3 regions of the Streptomyces sp. NPDC002054 genome follow, and region 1 is predicted to be linked to each of the others. Evidence: riboswitches for the same ligand, from Rfam matches in the RefSeq annotation. Region 1 holds a riboswitch; each other region holds the start of a gene.
What was found. Region 1 has a riboswitch for cobalamin ahead of metE (5-methyltetrahydropteroyltriglutamate--homocysteine S-methyltransferase). Riboswitches for the same ligand answer to the same signal wherever they lie in the genome.

Region 2: it holds a riboswitch for cobalamin, as region 1 does, so the genes downstream of both, ABT123_RS18775 (cobalamin biosynthesis protein) here and metE (5-methyltetrahydropteroyltriglutamate--homocysteine S-methyltransferase) in region 1, are expected to answer to the same signal.
Region 3: it holds a riboswitch for cobalamin, as region 1 does, so the genes downstream of both, ABT123_RS31430 (ABC transporter substrate-binding protein) here and metE (5-methyltetrahydropteroyltriglutamate--homocysteine S-methyltransferase) in region 1, are expected to answer to the same signal.

The regions. Positions count from the first base shown of each region.
Region 1 is NZ_JBEOXT010000020.1:42,561-50,309, reverse strand. It holds gene ABT123_RS20350 (NHLP bacteriocin export ABC transporter permease/ATPase subunit) at 1-247, shown strand, start outside; gene ABT123_RS20345 (glyceraldehyde-3-phosphate dehydrogenase) at 321-1,766, opposite strand; partial or broken gene ABT123_RS20340 (DUF4430 domain-containing protein) at 2,047-2,336, shown strand; gene metE (5-methyltetrahydropteroyltriglutamate--homocysteine S-methyltransferase) at 2,390-4,735, opposite strand; cobalamin riboswitch at 4,885-5,104, opposite strand; gene ABT123_RS20330 (3-hydroxybutyryl-CoA dehydrogenase) at 5,283-6,182, opposite strand; gene aceB (malate synthase A) at 6,179-7,749, opposite strand, start outside.
Region 2 is NZ_JBEOXT010000018.1:58,146-65,894, reverse strand. It holds gene ABT123_RS18785 (putative cobaltochelatase) at 1-816, opposite strand, end outside; gene ABT123_RS18780 (cobyric acid synthase) at 947-2,485, opposite strand; gene ABT123_RS18775 (cobalamin biosynthesis protein) at 2,482-3,438, opposite strand; cobalamin riboswitch at 3,474-3,631, opposite strand; gene ABT123_RS18770 (hypothetical protein) at 3,747-3,968, opposite strand; gene ABT123_RS18765 (inorganic phosphate transporter) at 3,992-5,260, opposite strand; gene ABT123_RS18760 (alpha/beta hydrolase family protein) at 5,582-6,748, shown strand; partial or broken gene ABT123_RS18755 (hypothetical protein) at 7,000-7,614, shown strand; gene ABT123_RS18750 (hypothetical protein) at 7,681-7,749, shown strand, end outside.
Region 3 is NZ_JBEOXT010000043.1:8,532-16,280, forward strand. It holds gene ABT123_RS31405 (DUF6230 family protein) at 1-471, shown strand, start outside; gene ABT123_RS31410 (DUF6114 domain-containing protein) at 462-890, shown strand; gene ABT123_RS31415 (hypothetical protein) at 887-1,549, shown strand; gene ABT123_RS31420 (ABC transporter ATP-binding protein) at 1,572-2,348, opposite strand; gene ABT123_RS31425 (FecCD family ABC transporter permease) at 2,345-3,364, opposite strand; gene ABT123_RS31430 (ABC transporter substrate-binding protein) at 3,361-4,347, opposite strand; cobalamin riboswitch at 4,398-4,534, opposite strand; gene ABT123_RS31435 (serine hydrolase domain-containing protein) at 4,652-6,058, shown strand; gene ABT123_RS31440 (cytochrome P450) at 6,101-7,327, opposite strand; gene ABT123_RS31445 (caspase family protein) at 7,631-7,749, shown strand, end outside.

The sequences.
Region 1 (7,749 bases):
TCGGGTGCTGTTCTTCGACGAGGCCACCAGCGCGCTGGACAACGAGGCGCAGCGGGTGGTCATCGAATCCACCCGGGCCCTGCGGGCCACCCGCATCGTGATCGCCCACCGGCTGTCCACGATCATGGACGCGGACCGTGTGATCGCGATGGCGGACGGGCGGATCGTCCAGCAGGGCCCGCCCGCCGAGCTGCTCGCGGACGCCTCCGGCCTGTTCCACGGCCTGGTCCGCCGCCAGCTGCGCTGACCCGGACGTTGTCCGGAACGCCGAAGGGCGGCGGTGGGACGTGCCGTCCCACTGCCGCCCTGTCGGTACGGGATCAGACCGCCGGGACCGGGTAGGTCGGGTACTCCACCCCGGAGACGTGCTGGACGACCCGGATGACCTGGCACGAGTAGCCGAACTCGTTGTCGTACCAGAGGTAGAGGATCGCGTTGTCGCCGTCGACCTTGGTGGCGCCGGCGTCGACGATCGAGGCGTGGCGCGAGCCGACGAAGTCCATGGAGACGGCGTCGGGGGCGGTGGTGAAGTCGATCTGGCGCTTCAGCGGCGAGTGCAGCGAGACGTCGCGGAGGTAGTCGAGGACCTCTTCGCGGGTGGTCTCGCGGCCCAGGCGCAGGCTCAGGATCGCGATCGAGACGTCCGGGACGGGGACGCGGATCGAGCTGCCGGTGATCGGCGCCTTGAGCTCGGGCAGGGCCTTGGCGACGGCGGAGGCGGCACCGGTCTCGGTGATGACCATGTTCAGCGGCGCGGAGCGGCCACGGCGGTCGGCCTTGTGGTAGTTGTCCAGCAGGTTCTGGTCGTTGGTGAACGAGTGGACGGTCTCCACGTGACCGCGCAGCACGCCGTACTCGTCGTCCATCGCCTTCAGCGGCGGGACGATCGCGTTGGTGGTGCAGGAGGCGCAGGACAGGATGCGCTCGTCCGGCTTCACCGTGTCGTGGTTGACGCCGTGCACGATGTTCGGGACGTCGCCCTTGCCCGGGGCGGTCAGGACGACCTTGTCGATGCCGGGACGCAGGTGCTTCGAGAGCCCCTCGCGGTCGCGCCACTTGCCCGTGTTGTCGATGAGGATGGCGTCCTTGATGCCGTACGCCGTGTAGTCGACCTCGGAGGGGTCGTTGGCGTAGATCACCTTGATCGCGTTGCCGTTGGCGATGATCGTGCTGTTCGCCTCGTCCACGGTGATGGTGCCCTGGAACTGGCCGTGGATGGAGTCGCGGCGCAGCAGCGAGGCGCGCTTGACCAGGTCCTGCTCGCCGCCGCCGCGGACGACGATGGCGCGGAGGCGCAGACCGTTGCCGGAGCCGGCCTTCTCGATGAGCAGGCGGGCGACCAGGCGGCCGATGCGGCCGAAGCCGTAGAGGACGACATCGCGGCCCTCGCGGCACTCGATCTTGTTGGCACCCGTGGCGCCGGCGACGGCCTCGGCGGTGAACTGTTCGACGGAAAGACCGCGGTCATCGGTCTTGTACGTGGCGGCGAGCATGCCGATGTCGATCTGGGACGGGCCGAGGTCCAGCGCGGTGAGGGCCTGCAGGAACGGCAGGGTCTCGGTGACCGAGAGCTCCTCGCCGTCGATCTGGCGGGCGAACCGGTGGGTTTTGAGGATGCTCACCACGGATTTGTTCACCAGGGCGCGGCTGTGGAGGAGGACCGTGACGTCCCGCTCCCGGTGAAGCTTCCCGATGATCGGGATCATCGACTCCGCGATCTCCTCGCGGTTCTTCCAGTTGGTGAACGAGTCGTCATTGACAGTCACAGGTTTATCTTTCGAGCTAGGCGGCGCTCATATGCTAACCCCTCGCTCCTTTGATCATTCAAGCGGTACCTCTTGAGCGAGCAATCGTGACCTTCTGTGACGGTTTGAGCACCTTCCCCAGCCATCCTTCAGGTCATACGATTCATGCCACAACCGAATGGCTGCGTGACTGGGGGAAGCCGGTGGGAATCCGGCGCTGACCTGCAACCGTGGTATGCCCGGGGGCGGTCGGGGCGTCGGCGCACGACCCCGACTCCGCCTCCTGCCAGAAGGGCACCTCATGCGCCAGACCGTCGCCCGCCGAGCCGTTGTCACCGCCGCCGCTCTCGGGCTCGTCCTCGCCACCGCGCCGGCCGCCGCCCAGGCCACGAGGTCACCACCGCGACCGGCGGCACGCACAAGTGCGACGGCACCAACGGCGGCGCGAACCCGACTGCCGTTCCCACCCCGACCGCTGCCCTCGACGACGCCGCGCGCAGAAACTACTTCGACTGGGACGGCACCTGGTACGCGTCCTTCGACGACTTCTCCGTCGACACCATCAAGCAGGTCAGCGGCGGCGGCTCGGCCAGGAGCGGGATCGGGCCGGAACGGTCGCGGTGACCGTTCCGGCCCGGGCGGGATCAGGCGTTGCCGGCCGCCGTCTCCGCGCGCACCTGCACGGCCGCCGCGACGAGGTTCTCCAGGGAGGCCCGCGTCTCGGGCCAGCCGCGGGTCTTCAGCCCGCAGTCGGGGTTGACCCAGAGCCGTTCGGCGGGAATCGCCTCACGGCCCTTGCGCAGCAGGGCCGCGGCCTCCTCGGTGGACGGGATGCGCGGGGAGTGGATGTCCCAGACGCCGGGGCCGACCTCCCGCGGATAGCCGGCGCCGGCCAGTTCGTCGGCCACCTGCATATGGGAGCGGGCCGCCTCCAGGCTGATGACATCGGCGTCGAGGTCGTCGATGGCCTGCACGATGTCGCCGAACTCGGCGTAGCACATGTGGGTGTGGATCTGGGTGTCCGGCCGGATGCCGCTGGTGGTCAGCCGGAAGGACTCGGTGGCCCAGGCCAGGTAGTCCGCATGGCCGGCGGCCCGCAGCGGGAGGGTTTCCCTCAGGGCCGGCTCGTCCACCTGGATCACCGAAGTACCGGCCGCCTCCAGGTCGCCCACCTCGTCGCGCAGGGCGAGGGCGACCTGCCGGGCGGTCTCGCCGAGCGGCTGGTCGTCCCGTACGAAGGACCAGGCGAGCATGGTCACCGGACCGGTCAGCATGCCCTTGACCGGCTTGGCGGTCTGCGCCTGGGCATAGGTCGTCCAGCGCACCGTCATCGGCTCCGGGCGGGAGATGTCCCCGGCCAGGACGGGCGGGCGGACGTACCGGGTGCCGTAGGACTGGACCCAGCCGTGCTGGGTGGCGAGGTAGCCGGTCAGCTGCTCGGCGAAGTACTGGACCATGTCGTTGCGTTCGGGCTCGCCGTGCACCAGGACGTCGATGCCGGCCTTCTCCTGGAAGGCGAGGACCTCGCGGATCTCGGCCTCGATCCGCTGCTCGTACGCGGCGCCGTCGATCCGGCCGGCCCGCAGGTCGGCCCGGGCGGTGCGGAGTTCGGAGGTCTGCGGGAAGGAGCCGATGGTCGTGGTGGGCAGCAGCGGAAGCCGCAGGTGGGCGCGCTGGGCGGCGGCCCGCTCCGGGTACGGCTGGGAGCGGCGGCCGTCGGCGTCGGTGATGGCCGCGGTCCGGGCGCGGACGGCCGGGTCGCGGGTGAGGGAGGAGTGGGCGCGGGAGGCCAGGTCGGCCCGGTTGGCGGCCAGTTCGGCCGCGATGGCGCCGGTGCCCCGGGCCAGGCCGCGGGCCAGGGTGGTGATCTCGGCGGTCTTCTGGCGGGCGAAGGCGAGCCAGCGGCGGACCTGTGTGTCGAGGTCGCGCTCGGCCCCGGCGTCCAGCGGTACGTGCAGCAGGGAGCAGGAGGCGGCGACGTCGACCCGGTCCGCGAGGCCGAGGAGGGTGGCGAGGGTGGCGAGGGACTTCTCGTAGTCGTTGAGCCAGATGTTGCGGCCGTTGACCACACCGGCGACCAGCCGCTTGCCGGGGATGCCTCCGATGGCGGCGAGGTCGGCCAGGTTGCCGGCGGCGGCCTCGGTGAAGTCGAGGGCGAGGCCGTCGACGGGCGCCTTGGCCAGCACCGGCAGGGCCTCGCCCAGCCGGTCGAAGTACGAGGCCACCAGCAGCTTGGGCCGGTCGGTGAGCGCGCCGAGTTCGCGGTAGGCGCGGGCCACGGCGTTCAGTTCGGCCGGGGTGCGGTCCTGGACCAGGGCGGGCTCGTCGAGCTGGACCCACTCGGCGCCGGCGGCGCGGAGCTCGGCCAGCACCTGTGCGTAGACGGGCAGCAGCCGGTCCAGCAGGGTCAGCGGGACGAAGTCGTCGGCGACCCCGGGCGCGGGCTTGGCGAGCAGCAGGTAGGTGACGGGGCCGACCAGGACCGGCCGGGCGGTGTGCCCGAGCGCGAGGGCTTCCTTCAGCTCGGCGACCTGCTTGGCGGGGTCGGCGGTGAAGGCGGTGTCGGGGCCGAGTTCGGGGACCAGGTAGTGGTAGTTGGTGTCGAACCACTTGGTCATCTCCAGCGGCGCCACGTCCTGGGTGCCGCGGGCCATGGCGAAGTAGCCGTCGAGGGCGTCGGCCTCGACGGCGGCGCGGTGCCGTGCCGGGATGGCGCCGACCATGACGCTGGTGTCGAGGACGTGGTCGTAGTACGAGAAGTCGCCGGTGGGCAGCTCGTGCAGGCCGGCCTCGGCCAGCTGCTGCCAGGTGTCGCGGCGCAGGCCGGCCGCGGTCTCTCTGAGGGCCTCGGCGGTGACGCGGCCCTTCCAGTAGCCCTCGACGGCCTTCTTCAGCTCCCGGTTCTGGCCTTGGCGGGGGTAGCCGTACACGGTGGCCTGGGCTCCCGTGGCTGCGGACGTGGTGGTCACGGAACTCTCCTTCGCGAGCATGTCTCCATGGACCCGGCGACGGGTCGGGGGCGCGAAAGGGGTGACCGACCGGACGGAGCCACGGGCGCGTCCGGATGGGTACGCGCGGGTGTCCGCCTGATCTGCACGCCGACCCGCCCACGAGGTCACCGGGATTCCGCACACGGCTGGGCGTGTGCGGGCAACGGGCAGGTCTTCGGACTCGCGGGCACGTCTCGTCGTGGACGAGGCTCCTACTGGCCGTCGCTTCCCAGACCCGGCCGGGTCCAGTGCGTATGACGGCGGTCGTTCCCGCTCACCGCTGCGGGGCAGTCCCGGATTCCCACCGGGTTCCCTCTTACGACGCATCCCGCCTGGCGGACGGGGCGAACCAGCTGCACCGGCCAGCCTAGAGGCCGGTTCCGCCGAGGGGATAGCGCAGTTCACATTCCGGACGGTGATCTGAGACACGCGAACGCGTGAACGCGCGAACGCCCACGGCAGAACGCGGAGCGGCTCACCAGGCCGCTCCGCGTTCTGCTCCGCCGACCGGGACCCTCATGCCCGGGTCGGCGCCTGCCGGGGCCCCTCAGCCCTGGCGGTACTGGTGGAACCCGCGCCCGGTCTTCCGGCCCAGCAGCCCGGCCTGCACCATGCGGCTGAGCAGCGGCGGCGGGGCGTACAGCGGCTCCTTGAACTCCTCGTAGAGGGCTGCGGCGATGGCGGCGACGGTGTCCAGGCCGATCAGGTCGGCCAGTTTGAGCGGGCCCATGGGGTGGGCGCAGCCCTGTTCCATGCCGGCGTCGATGTCGGCGGCGGTGGCGAAGCCGGATTCCGCCATCCGGACGGCCGACAGGAGATAGGGGATCAGCAGGGAGTTGACGACGAACCCGGCGCGGTCCTGGGAGCGGATCGCGGTCTTGCCCAGGGTGTCGCGGGCGAAGGCCTCGACGGCCGCGGCGGTCTCCGCCGAGGTGTGCAGGGAGGTCACCACCTCCACCAGCGGCAGCACGGGCACGGGGTTGAAGAAGTGCAGGCCGACCACCCGGTCCGCGCGGAGGGTGGCCATGCCCAGCCGCATGACGGGAAGGGCGGAGGTGTTGGTGGCGAGGACGGCCGACGGATCCTCCACGATCTTGTCGAGGGCGGTGAACACCTCCGCCTTGGCCTCGGGGTTCTCGGTCACGGCCTCGATCACGAGCTGCCGGTCGGCGAGGTCCTCCAGGTCTCCGGTGAACACCAGCCGGGCCAGGGCGTCCTCGGCCGAGAGCCGGTCGAGCTTGCCGCGCTGGACGGCGCGTTCCAGGGATACGGCGACGCGTTCGCGGGCAGCCCGGGCCGCGGTGGCGTCGGCTTCGGCCACCACCGTGTCCAGGCCGGCCCGGGCGCAGACCTCGGCGATGCCGGCGCCCATCTGGCCCCCGCCGACGATCCCGATGCGCTGGAAGCGGGTGGTCCGGGTCCGGGTGGTCCCGCTGCGGGCGGTCATGACGGCACCGGCGCGGTGGCGCGGCGGACCAGGTGGCGGGTGTAGGCCTCGGGGGTGAAGAAGGCGGGCAGCTCCGGGGCGAGGGCGGTACGGACGAACACCTCTCGGGCCTCCGCGGCCAGGGCGGCGGGGTCCTCGGCGGCCAGGGCCGCGCACTCCGCGTCGAGCAGGCGGGTCACGGTGGCGTGGTCCACGCTGCCGTGGCGGAGCCACTGCCAGATCTGGACCCGGGCGATCTCCGCGGTGGCCGCGTCCTCCATCAGCCCGTACAAGGCAACCGCTCCGCTGCCGCGCAGCCACGCATCGAAGTAGCGCAGGGCGACGGCGACGTTGGCGCGGATGCCCTCGTCGGTCGGCGGGGCGACGGTCCGGCGGACCGAGAGCAGGTCGGCGGCCGTGACCTCGACATCGCCGCGGGTGCGGTCCAGCTGGTTCGGCCGGTCTCCCAGGACGCCGTCGAAGACCTCGCGGCAGAGCGGCACGAGTCCGGGGTGGGCGACCCAGGAGCCGTCGAAGCCGTCCTCGGCCTCGCGTTCCTTGTCGAGGCGGACCTTGGCGAGGGCTGCGGCGTTGGCCTCGGCGTCCCGGCTGGGCACATGGGCGGCCATGCCGCCGATGGCGTGGGCGCCGCGCTGGTGGCAGGTGCGGACCAGGAGTTCGGTGTAGGCCCGCATGAAGGGGGCGGTCATGGTGACCTTGGCCCGGTCGGGCAGCCGGAAGTCGGTGCGGTGGCCGAAGGTCTTGATGAGGCTGAAGAGGTAGTCCCAGCGGCCGGCGTTGAGGCCGGCGCTGTGCTCGCGCAGCTCGTGGAGGATCTCCTCCATTTCGAAGGCGGCGGTAATCGTCTCGATGAGGACGGTGGCCCGGATGGTGCCGCGGGGGATGCCGAGCAGCTCCTGGGCGAGCACGAACACGTCGTTCCACAGCCGGGCTTCGTACCGGTTCTCCAGCTTGGGGAGGTAGAAGTACGGGCCGGATCCGGCGTCGATCTGGCGCTGCGCGCAGTGGAAGAAGTACAGGCCGAAGTCGACGAGGGAGGCGGGCACGGGGCGCCCGTCGATCTCCAGGTGCTCTTCGGTGAGGTGCCAGCCGCGCGGGCGGACCGTGATGGTCGCCAGCTGCTCGCCGAGGCGGTATTCCTTGCCCTCGGGGGTGGTGAAGTCGATGCGCCGGTCGATGGCGTCGCTGAGGTTGAGCTGGCCGTCGATGACGTTGGCCCAGGTCGGGGCGGTGGCGTCCTCGAAGTCGGCCATCCAGACCTTGGCGCCGGAGTTGAGGGCGTTGACGGTCATCCGGCGTTCGGGGGGTCCGGTGATCTCCACGCGGCGGTCGGTGAGGCCGGGGGCCGGCGGGGCGACGCGCCAGTCGGGGTCCTCGCGGATCGCGCGGGTGGCGAGCGGGAAGCCGAGCGGGGTGCCGTGGGCGAGGTGGCCGGAACGGCGGCGGCGCTCCTTGAGGAGTTCCAGGCGGCGGTCCGCGAACGCGGCGTCGAGCCGGCCGATGAACTCCAGGGCCTGGGGCGTCAGGATCTCCTCGTGGCGCTCACCCGGTGCGCCGAGAACCCGGA
Region 2 (7,749 bases), on a different contig from region 1:
GTCGACCTCGAAGCCCGCGCAGGTCGCCGCGATCTGCAGCAGTGCCACATCACCCAGCCGGACCCGCGGCAGCAGGGCCCGGGCGGCCACCACCCGGTCCCGTACCGCGGCCTCCTCCGCGGCCCAGCGGGCGGCGAAGCCCGCGGAATCGTCGTCGTAGGCGAGCCGCCGCCGTACGACCTCCACCCGCTGCTCGGGCTCGCGCGAGGCGGCGACCTCGACGGTGAGCCCGAACCGGTCGAGCAGCTGTGGGCGCAGCTCGCCCTCCTCGGGATTCATGGTGCCGACGAGCAGGAACCGGGCCGCGTGCCGGACGGACACGCCCTCGCGCTCGACGTAGGAGGCGCCCATGGCAGCGGCGTCGAGCAGGACGTCCACGAGGTGGTCGTGGAGGAGGTTGACCTCGTCCACGTAGAGGATGCCCCGGTGTGCGTCGGCCAGCAGGCCGGGCTCGAAGGCCTTCACGCCGTCGGCGAGGGCACGTTCGAGGTCGAGGGCTCCGACGAGCCGGTCCTCGGAAGCTCCGACCGGCAGCTCCACCATCCGGGCGGGCCGCTCGGCGGAGCTGCCGGACCCGTGGGGGCCGTCCGGGCAGCCCGGGTCGGGCGTGGCAGGGGCGCAGGAGAACCGGCAGCCGGGGACCACGTCCACCTGCGGCAGCAGGGCCGTCAGGGCGCGGACGGCGGTGGACTTGGCGGTGCCCTTCTCGCCGCGGACCAGCACCCCGCCGACCGCGGGGCTGACGGCGTTGAGGAGCAACGCCAGCCGGAGGTCGGTCTGGCCGACCACCGCGGTGAACGGGTAGGGCGTGCTCATGCGTGACTCCTTCGAAGGTGCGGCGGCTGGATGTGGCGCGGCGCCGCGCCGGTGCGGGGCCGGAGCCCCGGTTTCGGGAAGGGGTGGGTAAAGGGGCGGGTGGGGGAACAGCCCCGCAGGGCCCGGCCCGTCACGGTGCGCCCGGGGGCAGGAAGGGGAGGCCCGCCGGGGCGCCGGTCTCGATCAGGCGGAGCAGCGCATCGGTGTCCGCGTGTTCCTCGATCAGGTCGCCCAGCAGGTCCAGCTGTTCCTCCCGCAGGGAGGCGAAGGAGGTGTCCGGCGCCGGTACGAAGCGGCGGCCCGCAGCCGCGGCGACCTCCTGGAGGAACGCCCGGCGGAAGCCGTCCGACTCCAGCGAGCCGTGCCAGTGGGTGCCCCACACCGACCCCACCCGGCAGCCGTCCAGGAAGGGGTCCCCGCCCAGCACCTCGGCCACGCCGTGGTGGATCTCGTATCCGGTGACCGGTTCGCCGAGCGCCGAACCGGAGGGCCGGGCCAGGGTCTTCTCCCGGGCGAAGCGGACCCGGACCGGCAGCAGGCCCAGCCCGTCGACCACGCCCGCCCGCGATTCGACCTCGTCCTCGATCCGCTCGCCCAGCGCCTGGAAGCCACCGCAGATGCCCAGCACCGGCCGGCCTTCGGCGGCCCGCCGGGCCAGCGCATCGGCCAGCCCCCGCTCCCGCAGCCACTCCAGCGCCTTCACGGTGCCCCGGGTGCCCGGTACGACGGCCAGGTCGGCATCGGCCAGTTCCTCGGCCCGGTCCACGAACCGCACCACCACACCCGGTTCGGCCGCGAGCGCGTCCACGTCCGTGAAGTTCGACATCAGCGGCACCGCGCAGACCGCGACCCGCAGGACGTCCTCGCCCACCGGCGGAGCCACCAACGACTCGCGGACCGAGCCGCGCAGCGAGACCCGCAGGCCGTCCTCCTCGTCGATGCCCAGCCCGTGCCGGAAGGGCAGGACCCCGTACGTGGACCGGCCGGTGATCGACCGCAGCATCTCCATGCCGGGCTCCAGCAGGGAGACGTCACCGCGGAACTTGTTCACCAGGTAGCCGGCGATCAGCGACTGGTCCTCGGCCGACAGCAGGGCCGTGGTGCCGAAGAAGGACGCGAAGACCCCGCCCCGGTCGATGTCCCCGACCACCACCACCGGAAACCGCGCGGCCCGCGCGATCCCCATGTTCACGATGTCCGTGCGCCGCAGGTTGATCTCGGCCGGGCTGCCCGCCCCCTCGCAGATCACGGCGTCATACGTGCCCCGCAACTGCTCCAGGCAGTCCGTGACCACACCGAGCAACTGCTCCTGACGCCCGCCGTGGTAGCCGCGCGCACTCATCTCGCCCACCGGCTTGCCCAGCAGCACCACCTGGCTGCTGCGGTCGCTGCCGGGCTTGAGCAGCACCGGGTTCATCAGAGCCGTGGGCTCCACCCGGGCCGCCTGCGCCTGCATGGCCTGCGCCCGGCCGATCTCCGCGCCCTCGAGGGTGACGAAGGAGTTCAGCGACATGTTCTGGGCCTTGAACGGCGCCACCTTCACGCCCTGCCGGACCAGCCAGCGGCAGATGCCCGCCGTGACCACGCTCTTCCCGGCGTCCGAGGTGGTGCCGGCGACCAGCAGCCCCCCGCCGAGCCGCCCCTTGCTCACGCTGCTCGTGCTGCTCATGCGCGTCCCCTCCGTACCCGTGCGGCGAGCAGCCGGCCGCCGACGCAGGCGGCCAGCGCCAGCCAGGTCACCTGCCGGGACAGCCGTACCGCCCGTTCGATGTCGGCGACCTCCACCGGCCGCCCGGTGTCCCCGTTGAGCACCGCCCGGTGCTCCACCCGTCCCCCGTAGGCCAGGGTGCCGCCGAGCCGGACGCCCAGGGCACCCGCGAAGGAGGCCTCCACCGGGCCGGCGTTGGGGCTGGGGTGGGCCGCCGCGTCGGTGCGCCAGGCCCGGACCGCCCCCCGACGGTCCGGGCCGGCGACCACGGCGGCCAGCGCGGTCAGCCGGGCCCCCGGCCAGCCCGCGAGGTCGTCCAGCCGGGCGGAGGCCCAGCCGTAGCGCAGGTGGCGCGGCGACTTGTGGCCCACCATCGCGTCCAGGGTGTTCACGGCCCGGAAGGCGACCAGCCCGGGCACCCCGGCGACCGCACCCCACACCAGGGCGCCCACCACCGCGTCGGAGGTGTTCTCGGCGACCGACTCCACGACGGCGCGGGCGATCTGCTGCCCGTCCAGCGCCTGCGGGTCGCGCCCGCAGAGGTGGGGGAGGCGTTCCCGGGCCACCTCGGTGTCCCCGGCGGCCAGGGCGCCGCCGATGGCACGGGCCTCCCGGCCCAGTGAGGTCCCGCCGACCACGGCCCAGGTGGCGGCGGCGGTGAGGGCGATCCGGACGGCGGCGGGACGGGAGCGTACGGCGCGGGCGGCCAGCGCACCCGCGGCGGCTGCGCCTCCGGCGCACACCAGGGTGTGCACCACGCCCCGCGAGCGCCGGTCGCGCCAGAGGACGCGTTCGACGCCGGCGGCGGCTCGTCCGAAGGCGGCGACGGGGTGCCCGCGGCGTGGATCCCCGAGGATCCGGTCGCCGATCAGGCCCGCCGTCACGCCGTACGCGAAGACGCGATCGGCACGCATGGGGCAGGTATGTCCTCACTCAGGGTCCGCGCCCTGGTTCGACGTGTCCGGCGGCGAGAGTTCCTGGCTCCCGGCGGGCAGGGACGGCTGTCCGTGCTCCCCGGTGACAGTGGCGGGACCGCGCCGGATTCGCACCGGACTTCCTCTGCTGCCGCCGTAATGGCTCCGGCAGTCCACCACGCACCGCGATGGCCCGTCAACTTGCCGTTGACCTGCTGAAACGAGAACTCCCCCCGGGGCTGCCCGGGGGGAGTGACTCTGTGGTGCTTCGGGTGGTGCGGGGTGGGGCGGGGTGGTGCCCCGGGGACTCAGGCGACGATGAGCCAGATCCCGTACGTCACGGCCGCGGCGCAGAGCGCGAAGCAGGCGTACGCGCCGGTGCGGGCCAGGGTGGCTGCGCCGCCCTGCTCGGTGGCGGCCTCGTGCCGGGAGAGCCCCACCATGCCCAGGGTGAACAGGGCCACCAGAGCGACGGTGGCGGAGAGGCTGACTCCGAAGACGGAGCCGAGAGCTGCCCAGTCGATCTTCATACTGCCGAAACCTTCTCTGTTGGTCAGACCGCGGCGGCCGGAGCCGCCGGGGTCTCGCCGGGCGCGGGGGCGCTCGGGGCGGGGATGGTGGCCTTCAGGTCCTCGTCGGTGACCGCGGCGGTGGTGCCGGCCGGCGGCACGGTGACGGCCGCCATCGCGGTGGTGACCACGCCGGGCGCCTCGGCCGGGGTCTCCAGCTCGTTGACGTTGTTGTGGTCCACGACCTGGCGACGGGAGATCAGCCAGATGGCCAGGCAGGAGCCGACCAGGAAGACGGTGACGGCGGCGATGCCGATGTCACCGGTGCGCATGACCAGCTCGGCACCGGCCGAGACCAGCGCGGCGGCCGGCAGGGTCAGGCCCCAGGCGATGAACATGCGGGTCGCGGTGGACCAGCGGACCACACCGCCCTTGCGGCCCAGGCCCGCACCCATGACCGCGCCGGAGCACGAGTGGGTGGTGGAGAGCGAGAAGCCGAGGTTGGAGGAGGCCAGGATGACGCTGGCGGCCGAGGTCTGGGCGGCGAAGCCCTGCTGCGGCTGCAGGTCGGTCAGGCCCTTGCCCATGGTGCGGATGATGCGCCAGCCGCCGAGGTAGGTACCGAGCGCGATGGCCAGGCCGGCGGAGACGATGACCCAGACGGGCGGGTTGGAGCCGGGGGCGAGTGCCCCGCCGGCGACCAGGGCCAGGGTGATGATGCCCATCGTCTTCTGCGCGTCGTTGGTGCCGTGCGCGAGGGAGACCAGGCCCGCCGAGGCGATCTGACCGGCCCGGTAGCCCTTGGCCGAGGTCTTCTCGCCGACGTTCTTGCCGACCTTGTACGTGACCTTGGTGGCCAGCATGGCGGCCAGACCGGCGACGATCGGCGCGGCGATCGCGGGGATGAGCACCTTGGTGACCACCACGTCGCCGTTGACGGCGCCGATGCCCGCGGAAGCCACCGCGGCACCGATCAGGCCGCCCATCAGGGCGTGGGAGGAGCTGGAGGGGAGTCCGACCAGCCAGGTGATGAGGTTCCAGAGGATGGCGCCGACGAGCGCCGCGAAGATCACCTCTGGCTGGATGCCGTCCTCGTTGACCAGGCCCTTGGAGATCGTCTTGGCGACCTCCACGGACATGAACGCGCCGACGAGGTTGAGCACGGCGGACATGGCCACCGCCGTCTTGGGCTTGAGGGCGCCGGTCGAGATGGTGGTAGCCATCGCGTTGGCTGTGTCGTGGAAACCGTTCGTGAAGTCGAACACGAGAGCGGTAATGATCACGATCCCGAGGAGAAGCGTTATGTGCTCCATTTACCCAGGCTTCTGTTTGACGTCAGTGGCTCGGCGACCGTAGGCAACCTAGGTGAACTAAAAGTGAACTGAGACGGGCGGTGCGGTGTACCAGCCCGGCCCGGCTTCGGGATCCTCGTCCTGATTCTGCCGCCGATGGACCGATTCGTGCACGTCACACGCAGGTGAACGGAACCTTCCGGTGGGGCCGCCCCCGGTCTGGGGGTACCTTCCGGGTCCCCCGGAAGAGACCCAGATCACGTGCCCGGACGCCGCCTTTCAGGCCGTCCGGCCGATTCCGCTCCACTGGCCGGGGCTGCTCCGGCCGCCGAAACTGGAACAGTGCGACCCGCAACAGTGACGGCAGCCGCCGTCACCACCCTTCTGGTGGGTGCCGGAGCAGCCGCGGTCGCGGCCGGCCGGTACGCCGCCGACGCGGCCCTGCGGCCCGAACCGGGCCGCCCTCTGCCCGGCGGCCCCCGGCTCGTCGTCCACGGCACCGCCGGCGGCAGGGTCGCGCTCACCCGCTCCCTGGCCTCGCTGCGCCCGGGCACCTACGGACTGGACGCCCCCGGGGTGCACGCCGTGGTCGGCCGGGTCCTGCCGGACGCCCCGCACACCCCGGACACCGTCGTACGCCAGCTTCTCCGCGTCACCCACGGCCACCTCGACCCCGGCACCCGGGTCAGCCTCACCCCGCAGATCCACCTCGGCAACCCGCGCACCGCCCTCGGCCTCGACCACGCCGATGTGGACGTCCCCGGCGAGCTGGGGGCGCTGCCCGCCTGGTTCGTCCCCGCCGTCCGCAACACCTGGGTGATCACCGTCCACGGCCTCGGCGCCACCCGGGAGCACCCCATGGTGGTGATGCCTTTCCTGAACCGGTTCCGGCTACCGGTCCTCGACCTCGCCTACCGCGGCGACCTGGGCGCTCCCGAGTCCCCCGACGGCCTCGGCCACCTCGGGGCGTCGGAATGGCGCGATCTCGACGCCGCCATCCGCTACGCACTCCGCTTCGGCGCCCGCCGGGTCGTCCTCTACGGCTGGTCCACCGGAGCGACCATGGCCCTGTACGCCGCCGAACGCTCGGCCCTCGCCGACCGGATCGCCGGCCTCGTCCTGGACTCCCCGGTCCTGGACCGGCACACCACCCTGCGGAACCTGGCGGCGGCCCGCGGGACGCCGGCCGTTCTGCTGCCGCTGGCCGTCCGCGCCGCCGAGAGCCGCGCCGGGCTCCACGGGGACCACTGGGGCCATGGGGGCCATGGGGGCCACGGGGACCACCGGGATCCGGCCGCCGATCCCGCCGCCCTCCGGGTCCCGGCCCTGGTCTTCGCCGGACCGGACGACGCCCTCGCCCCCTGGGGCCCGGCCCGCCGGTTCGCCGAGAGCCGCCCCGACCTCGTCACCCTGCACACCGTCCGGGACGCCCCGCACGGGGGAATGTGGAACGTCGACCCGGCCCGCTACGAGGAAGCACTGCGCCGCTTCCTGACCCCTCTTATGTGAGCTCTTGTGTGAACTGCCGTCCACGCGTGCGCGGACGGCCGGGAATCTCCGGCCGGGGAGCGGGCGGCGCGGGTGTGTTGTCCTGGTCTGTACCACGGCCCACCAGCGGCAACGGCCGGTTCCGTTTGGGCTTTCGGCCGGTGACGGGCGAGACTGATTCCGTGACGTCCCGAAAGCCTGATGAGCAGTTGGCTCGCGACTCCAGACTCCGACTCGTCTCCCCGCGTTCCGTGGCCGCCGCCCGCAAGGCGGTGACCAACCGGCGTACCCGGCCGGCCCCCCGGCCGCCGGAGGGAACCCCGGCCGCGCCCGAACTCGCCAAGAGGGCCAGGGCGTCGCTCTCCGATGCGGTACGGCTGGCCCGTTGGGCGGAACGCACCCTCGGCACCGCCGATGGATCCCGCCCGGCCCCGGCCGGCGCGCTGCCCGCCCCCGACGTCGAACGGGCCTCCGGGGAACTGAGCCTGACGCACGGGCAGGTCCAGGCCGGCTGGGACCGCGCCCGGCTCGCCGGACTCGTCGAGGTGCACGGCGGCAGTGCCCGGCCCGGCTGGCGGCTGCGCGCCTGGGACCGCGACGACACCGCCGTGCTGCGCGGCTGGGTCGCCCTCTTCGACGCCTGGTCGCTGGTCCACCCGGCGCCCGCCGACATCGCACCCGAGCTGGTCGCCGAGGTCGTCGAGGCGATGCCACAGGTTCTCTCGCTGCTCCAGCTCTCGGCCGGCCCGGTTACTGTGCCGGCCCTGCTCGACCTGCTGGGCCAGCGCGTCGCCGAGCTCCGCGACGAGCGCTGCGAAGTCCCGTACGCCGCGGACCCCGCCTTGGCGGCGGAAGCCGGAGCCGCCGCTTCCGGTGCGGCACCGGCCCCCGTGCTGGTGCACGAGGGACCGGCAGCCGGGACCGCCGAAGGCGCCCACCGCGCCGGCCCGGAGCTGCCGGCCCTCGAGGCCGCCGCCCCGGCCGGGCCGGTCCCGGCGCCGGCGCCGATCGAAGCTGCCACC
Region 3 (7,749 bases), on a different contig from region 1:
CAGCAGTTCAAGGTGTCCGCCGAGAGCCTGACGGGCGAGGGCTTCGTCCAATACGGCAGCGTGGACGTCAACGCCCGCGACGAGCTCATCCCGGTGGCGGTCACCGCCATCAGGGAAGCCAAGCTCCACAGCCTCTGCCAGTCGGTGGTCACCTCGCTCCCGGTGATCGGCGACATCTCGCTCAACCTGACCGCCGGCCAGAAGACCCCGGTCGAGGCGACGAACCTGTTCGTCGACGCCACCCAGCTGTCCGGCAACGCCACCTTCACCAACATCGAGATCGGCCGCGACGCCTCCACCCTGGACAAGGGCCCCACCGACGCCCAGGGCATGCAGGACCTGTTCGCCCAGCAGGCCGACACCGTCAGCATCACCGATCTGCAGCAGACCGCCTGGGCGACGAACGCCGGCACCTTCAAGCTCTCCGGCCTGAACCTGAAGATCAGCAAGGGCAAGAAGGAATGCTTCTGAGGTTCCGGCGGTGGCGGCGCAGCCGGCCGTTCTGGGGCGGGCTCTTCGCCGCCCTGGCCGGAGCCGAGATCTGCGTCCTGCCGCTCGCCCCGCTGAAGGTCATGCTCACCCAGGGCGTGGCGGGCATCCCGTCCGTGCTGATGGGCCTCGTGATGATCGTGCTCGGTCTCACCGTCTGGTTCGCCCCGCACTACCGCGCCCTCGCCGGGGTCCTCACCACCCTCATCGCCACCGCCGCCCTGGTCTTGTCCAACCTCGGCGGATTCCTGATCGGGACCCTGCTGGGCATCCTCGGCGGCGGCCTGATGTTCGCCTGGCAGCAGACCCCCTCCGCTGCACGCACCCCCTCCCCGGCAAGCACCCCCTCCCCCACCCCCACCGCCGTACCGCACTCCGATCCCCAAGGAGCACAGCCATGAGCCGTACCCGCACCACCTTCGCCCTCGGACTCGCCACCGCCGGCGCACTGACCCTCGGCGCCGCCGCGGCCACCGCCGCACCGTCCCCCGCACCCTTGCCGGCGGCCGGTTCCACCACCGTCACCCCGGCCGGGCACGCCTTCCAGGCCACCCTCAGCGGCAAGGCCACCCTCAAGGCCGGCGCCGTCACCGTGACCTGCACGGTCTCCGTGTCCACCGGCACCGTCCCGGCCGCACCCGGCAACCACAACCCGGCCGGCCCGGTCTCCTCGCCGATCTCCGCACCGACCTACAGCTCCTGCACGGCGAGCCTGCCGGGGGTCACCCCGACCGTCACCACCAGCGGCGCCTGGCAGGTGTCCATGCAGCACGGGTCGCCGATCACGGCCACCATGACCGTCCCGACCGGCGGCCTGGTGCTGAAGACCACCGGCCTGGCCTCCTGTACGGTCGTCACCGCGCCCACCGCCCCGGCGAACGTCCCCGGCACCTGGACCAACGGCTCCCCGTCCACCCTGACCTTCACCAACGCCTCGGTGCCGGTCAAGGTCACCGGCGGGTTCGGCTGCCCCACCAGTGCGACCTCCTCCACCTTCAACGCCGTCTACAAGGTGGCCGACACCACCGACCCGTCCCAGCAGATCACCGTCGCGCCGTAACGTTTCCTCAAACCCGGATACCTCAGGGCAGATAGACGATGCTGGGCGCGCCGGTCGTAGGATGGACGCCGATCCGGGTCCGTACGCCGTACACCTCGCCCAGCATCTCCTCGGTCAGCACCTCGGCCGGGGTCCCGGAGGCCACCACCCGCCCCTCGTGCAGGAGGCACAGCCGGTCGCAGAAGGAGGCGGCCAGGTTGAGGTCGTGCAGCACCAGCAGACCGGTGGCGGGCAGGCCGCGCACCAGCGCGAGGACCTCCAACTGGTAGCGGATGTCCAGGTGGTTGGTCGGCTCGTCGAGGGCCAGCAGACCCGGGTCCTGGACCAGGGCCCGGGCGACCAGGGCGCGCTGCCGCTCCCCGCCCGAGAGCTCGTCGAAGGTCCGCTCGGCGAATGCCGGGATGCCCACCGTGCGCAGGGCCTCCTCGGTCCGGCGTACGTCCGCGGGGCCGTCCTGCTCCCAGAAGCGCTTGTGCGGGCTGCGGCCCATGGCGACCACCTCCCGGACCGTCAGCCCGAAGGTGCCGCTCGCGTCCTGCGGGACCACGGCCACCCTGCGGGCCCGTTCCCTGACGGTGAGGGAGGCGGCGTCCCGGCCGTCGAGCAGGATCCGGCCGGCGGTGGGCCGCAGCGTGCCGTACACGCAGCGCAGCAGGGTGGTCTTGCCGCTGCCGTTGGGGCCGGCCACGCCGACGGTCTCACCGGGGCGGGCGGTCAGGTCGATCCCGTGCAGCAGGGTGTGGCCGCCGGTCTCGTAGCGCAGTCCCTCGATGCGCAGTTCGGCGGGCGCGGGCGTCATCCGAGGACCCCTTCGGCGCGCGAGGACCGCCGCAGCATCCACAGGAAGAACGGTCCGCCGACCAGCGCGGTGACCACCCCGACCGGTATCTCCTCGGGTGCGGCGGCGGTACGGGCGACCAGGTCGGCCAGCACCAGGAACACCGCCCCGCCGAGCGCGGCCACCGGCAGCAGCGCCCGGTGCCCGGCGCCCACCGCCATCCGGGCGGCGTGCGGGATCATCAGCCCGACGAAGCCGATCGCCCCGCTGTAGGCCACGAGCACGCCGACGACCAGCGAGGCCAGGACGAACACCGCGGCGCGGAACCGTCCGGTGTCCAGGCCCAGGGTCTGCGCGCCCTCCTCGCCCGCGAGCAGCAGGTCGAGGGGCCGAGCCAGGGCGAGCAGCAGCCCGGTGCCCAGCAGCAGGGCGGCGGCGGGCAGGGCCAGTTCGTCCCAGCGGGCGCCGCCGAGGCCGCCGAGCGTCCAGAACAGCACCAGGCGGACCTGGTCGGCTTTGGCGGCGAGCACCAGGACCAGGCTGGTGAGGGCGGACAGGACGTACTGGACGGCCACCCCGGCCAGGATCAGCCGTCCGGTGGTCATGCTGCCGCCGCGCCGGGCCATCGCGTACACGGCGACGAGGGCGCCCAGTGATCCGGCGAAGGCGGCGGCGGGCAGGGTCACGGTGGTTGCCAGTCCGGCGCCGACCCCGAGGACCAGGACGCAGACGGCGCCCGCCGAGGCTCCGGAGGAGGCGCCGAGCAGGAACGGGTCGGCGAGCCGGTTGCGGACCAGGGCCTGGAGGACGGTTCCGGTCACGGCCAGCCCGGCGCCGACCACCGCGCCGAGCAGCACCCGTGGCATCCGGACGTCCCAGACGATGGCGGCGAAGGCGCCGGTGCGCTGCCCGCCGAGCACGATGTCGAGGACCTGTCCGGGCGGGATGCGGACCGGGCCGAGGGCGAGCCCGGCGACGGCGGAGCCGAGCAGTGCGGCGGTGAGCACCGCGAGGACGGCCGGGGTGCGACGGGTCACGCCGCGTCGGGGTGCAGCTGGCGGGCCAGGGACTCGACGGCGTCGTCGACGCGCACCCCGAGCACGGCCGAGGACAGCGGGAGGACCACGAACCGCTTGTTCTTGACGGCCGGGACCTGGGCGAGGGCCGGGTCGTTCAGCAGGCGCTGCTTCTTGGCCTCGACGGGGGTGCCGCCGTAGTCGTAGATGAGGATGACCTCGGGCTTGCGCTCGATGACCTGTTCCCAGGACACGTCGCCGAAGGTGTCCTTGAGGTCGGCGAAGACGTTGGTGCCGCCGGCCCGGGTGATGATCTCGTTGCCGATGCCGTTTCCGCCGGAGGTGGAGGCGGCGCTCTCTCCGCCGTCGTAGGCGAAGACGGCGGGCCGGTTCTTGCCGGCCAGTTTCTGCGCCACGGCGTCGATGCGCCGCTGCTGATCCTCGATCAGCCGGGCGCCGCGCTCGGGGACTCCGAAGGTGCGGGCGACTTCGGTGATCTCGGTCTTGAGCTGGTCGAGTCCGACCGGGCCGGTGGCGCAGTACTCCACGCTGAGGCGGGTGTTGATCCCGCTCTTCTGCAGGCCTGCCCGGTCGCGGCCGGCCGCCTTGTCGAAGGCGCTGGCGTAGCCGCCGTAGACGAAGTCGGGGTTGGCGGCGAGCAGTTGCTCCTTGGAGGGGTACTCCTTCGCCAGCACCTTGATCTTGTCGTAGGCGGGCCGGTAGACGGGGAGGATCGCGTCGTCGAGGTAGGCGGTGCCGACCATGCGGTCCTGGAGGCCGAGGGCGAGCAGGATCTCGGTGGTGTGCTGGGTGAGGGTGACCGCGCGCCGGGGCGGTTCCCGATAGGTGGTATCGACCCCGCAGTTGGTGGTGGTGTACGGGAATCCGGGCGCGGCGGCCGGCTCCCCAGCGGTGTCCTCCTTGGCACCGGCGCAGCCGGCCAGCGGTATGAGGAGGGCGAGTGCGGCGAGGGCGCGCAGGGCGGCGGCGCGCGGGTGGGTCAGGACCACGGGATGCCTCTCCGGGGGATCCTCGTCCCCTGGTCGAAGTGAAGAACGAAAAGAGGCGGCGCGTCAGTGTCTGACTTCCGGATCCCGCGGGGGACCAGGTCACAGTGGCGGGACCGCACCGGGTTCGCACCGGTTTCCTGATCTGCGCCGCCTGGGGTGACGCGGGCCAGTCTGCCAGACCGCAGCTGCGGCACCGGACTGCGGGCCCGACTTGCACTGCGTTCAAGTACTGGTCTATCGTTCCACTTGAACACAGTGCAAGTGGAACGACCGACCACGCACCGACAAGGGGACCCGCATGTCCGAGCACACGTTGTCCGCGTTATCCGCGCTGGTAGAGGCCAAGGCAGAGGAGTTCGCCATTCCCGGCATCTCCGTCGGGGTATGGGCGGACGGGCAGGAGGTGTTCGCGTCCCACGGCGTGACGAGCATCGACAACCCGCTGCCGGTCGACCGCAGGACGCTCTTCCAACTGGGGTCGGTGTCGAAGACCTTCACGGCGACCGCGCTGATGCGCCTGGTCGAGAGCGGCCGGGTCGAACTGGAGGCGCCGGTGCGCCGCTACGTTCCCGAGCTGGTGCTCTCGGACCCGCAGGCCGCGGACCGGATCACCGTGCTGAACCTGCTCAACCACACCGGCGGACTGGACTGGGGGGTCATCGCCGACACCGGGGACGGGGACGACGCCCTGGCCGCCTACATCGCGCTGATGGCCGAGGCGAAGATGGCCGCCCAGCCCGGCACCCGCGCCTCCTACAGCCAGTCCGGCTACAACCTGGCCGGGCGGGTCCTGGAGAAGGTCACCGGCCAGACCTACGAACAGGCCGTCGCCGAACTGGTCCTGGAGCCCCTCGGACTCTCCGACACCCTCTTCGCTCCCGCCGACGTCATGACCCGGCGGTTCGCCGTGGGCCACGACCAGGACGAGGACGGCACCCTGTCCATCGCCCGCCCCTGGCGGGTCCCGCGCGCACACAACCCCGGCGGGGGCATCGCCTCCTCGGCGGCGGACCTGCTGCGCTGGGCCCGGTTCCACCTCGGCGACGGCCGTGCGGAGGGCGGCGAGCCCGTCCTGGACGCCGGGCTGCTGCACCGGATGAAGGAGCAGACCGTCGCCCTGCGGAGCAGTAGCCAGGGTGACGCCCTCGGTATCTGCTGGTTCCTGCGCGATGTGGACGGGGTCCGCACGGTCGGCCACGGCGGGTCGGCGATCGGCCAGTTCTCCGAGTTCCTCATGGTGCCCGAACGGAACTTCGCCGTGGTCGCGATGTCCAACGCCGGCCCGAACGGCATCCCGTGCAACCAGGCCGTCGTCCGGTGGGCGCTGCAGACCTGGCTGGGGGTGACGGACCGGGACCCGGAGCCGCTCCCGCACGACGCGGCGCGGGCCGGCGAGCTGGTCGGGACGTACGACATCGACGCGATGACCCTCGTCATCGGCACCGACGGGGCGGGCCTGACCCTCGACGTCCGGATCAAGCCGGAGATCCGCGCGGCCTCCGACACTCCCCTGCCGGCGGACCACGCACCGGCCGATGTCGGCCTGCTGCCCGGCGACAAGGACGAATACGTCGTCACCAGCGGAGGCCTGCAGGGGCAGCGCGGCTACTTCACGCGCGACGAGAGCGGCACGGTCGTGGGCATCGACCTCGCCGGCCGGCTGTTCCGACGGCTTCCGGCACCGGCAGCCACCCCCTCCCGGTGAACGGCCGCCCGGTGCCGGACTGCCGTTCACCGGGAAGGCCGTTCACCAGGTCACCGGCAGGCTGACCACCCCGTGGAAGTCCGAGTCGGTACGCAGCGGAACCTCCTCGGCCGGGATGGCCAGGCGCAGGCCGGGGAACCGCTTGAACAGCTCGACGAGGGCGACCCGGACCTCGACCCGGGCCAGGTGCTGGCCGAGGCACTGGTGGATGCCGTGACCGAACGTCAGCTGCCCGGCGGCCTGCCGGCGTACGTCGAGGACGTCGGGATTCGGGTACTTCTCCGGGTCCCGGTTGGCGGCCTGGACGGCGAGGGTGATCGTGTCCCCGGCCTTCACCGTCCGGCCGGCCAGCTCGACGTCCTCCAGGGCGGTCCGCATCCCGGTGTCGGTGATGGTCAGGTAGCGCAGCAGCTCCTCGACCGCCTGGTCGGCACGCTCCGGCTCGGCCTGCAGCGCGGCCAGCTGATCGGGGTGGGTCAGCAGGGCGTAGACACTCAGCCCGATCATGTTGGCGGTGGTGTCGAAGCCCGCACCGAGCAGCAGTGCACCGATGTTGGTGAGTTCCTCGTCGGTGAGGTCGCTGTCGGTCAGTTCGCTCAGCACGTCGTCGGTGGGCTTGGCACGCTTGGCCAGGACCAGCTCGCCCAGGAACTTCTGAAGCTCGCCGTAGGCGGCGAACTGCGCCTCCGGACCCTGGCTGTTGTCATTGGTGGCGATCGCCTGGCGTTCGAAGAACTCCCGGTCCTCGTACGGGACTCCGAGCAGCTCGCACATCATCTGCGCCGGGATGGGCAGTGCGAACTCCTGGAACAGGTCGACCGTCGGCCCCTGTCGCTCCATGGCGTCCAGGCGCTCGGCGGTCACCTGCTCCACGCGCTCGGTGAGCAGACGCATCCGGCGGGTGGTGAACTTGCCCGCCAGCAGCCGCCGGTAGCGGGTGTGCTCGGGAGCGTCCATCCGCAGGAACATGCCGGGCTCGGCCGGAGGGGCGGTGTACTCGGCAGCCGGCCCCGGGACCGGCCAGTGCACCAGCTCCGGACGCGTGCTGAACCGGTTGTCGGCCAGCACCTCGCGCACCAGGCTGTGGCTGGTCGCCAGCCATCCGACGTGCCCGTCGGGATAGACCATGGAGCGCAGCGGCTCCTCCTCGCGCAGCTGCGCGAACTCGGCAGGCGGATCGAACGGACAGCCGGCCGGACGCTCTGTGGGCAGGGCCGCGAGCGGCGGCAGGGGCTCCGAAGTGCCCGTCGTTCCAGTCGGGTTGACCATGTCAGCTCCTCGTCATAGGCGCGTGAAATCCGTTTGCCCATGATCGTTAACGCAAAGTGCCACCAGGCTGCGCGCGAGCAAATGTTGACGAGTCTCTAACGCTTCGGCCATGCGCCAAAACGCCAATATTGCCGCTATCGACCGAAAATCGACGCGACAGATCCAAGCGGAATATATCTTTCCGATCTTTGCAGGAGCTATATTCAGCCTTTGCTTGACCGAAATTCGACGCCTCTCCTCCGAATGGACGAGTGTGCTCCGACCGGGCGGCCCTAGGCTGGCCCCCTCAACCGGGGGAGGCCCATGAGCACAGCCTGCGGAGTGAGGCGCTTCCTCATCGCGGCGGGCACCCGCCACTACCGCGGCCTGCCGGAACTGCCCCTGGCGCACAGCGATGTCGAGGCGGTGGTCGCGCTCTTCGC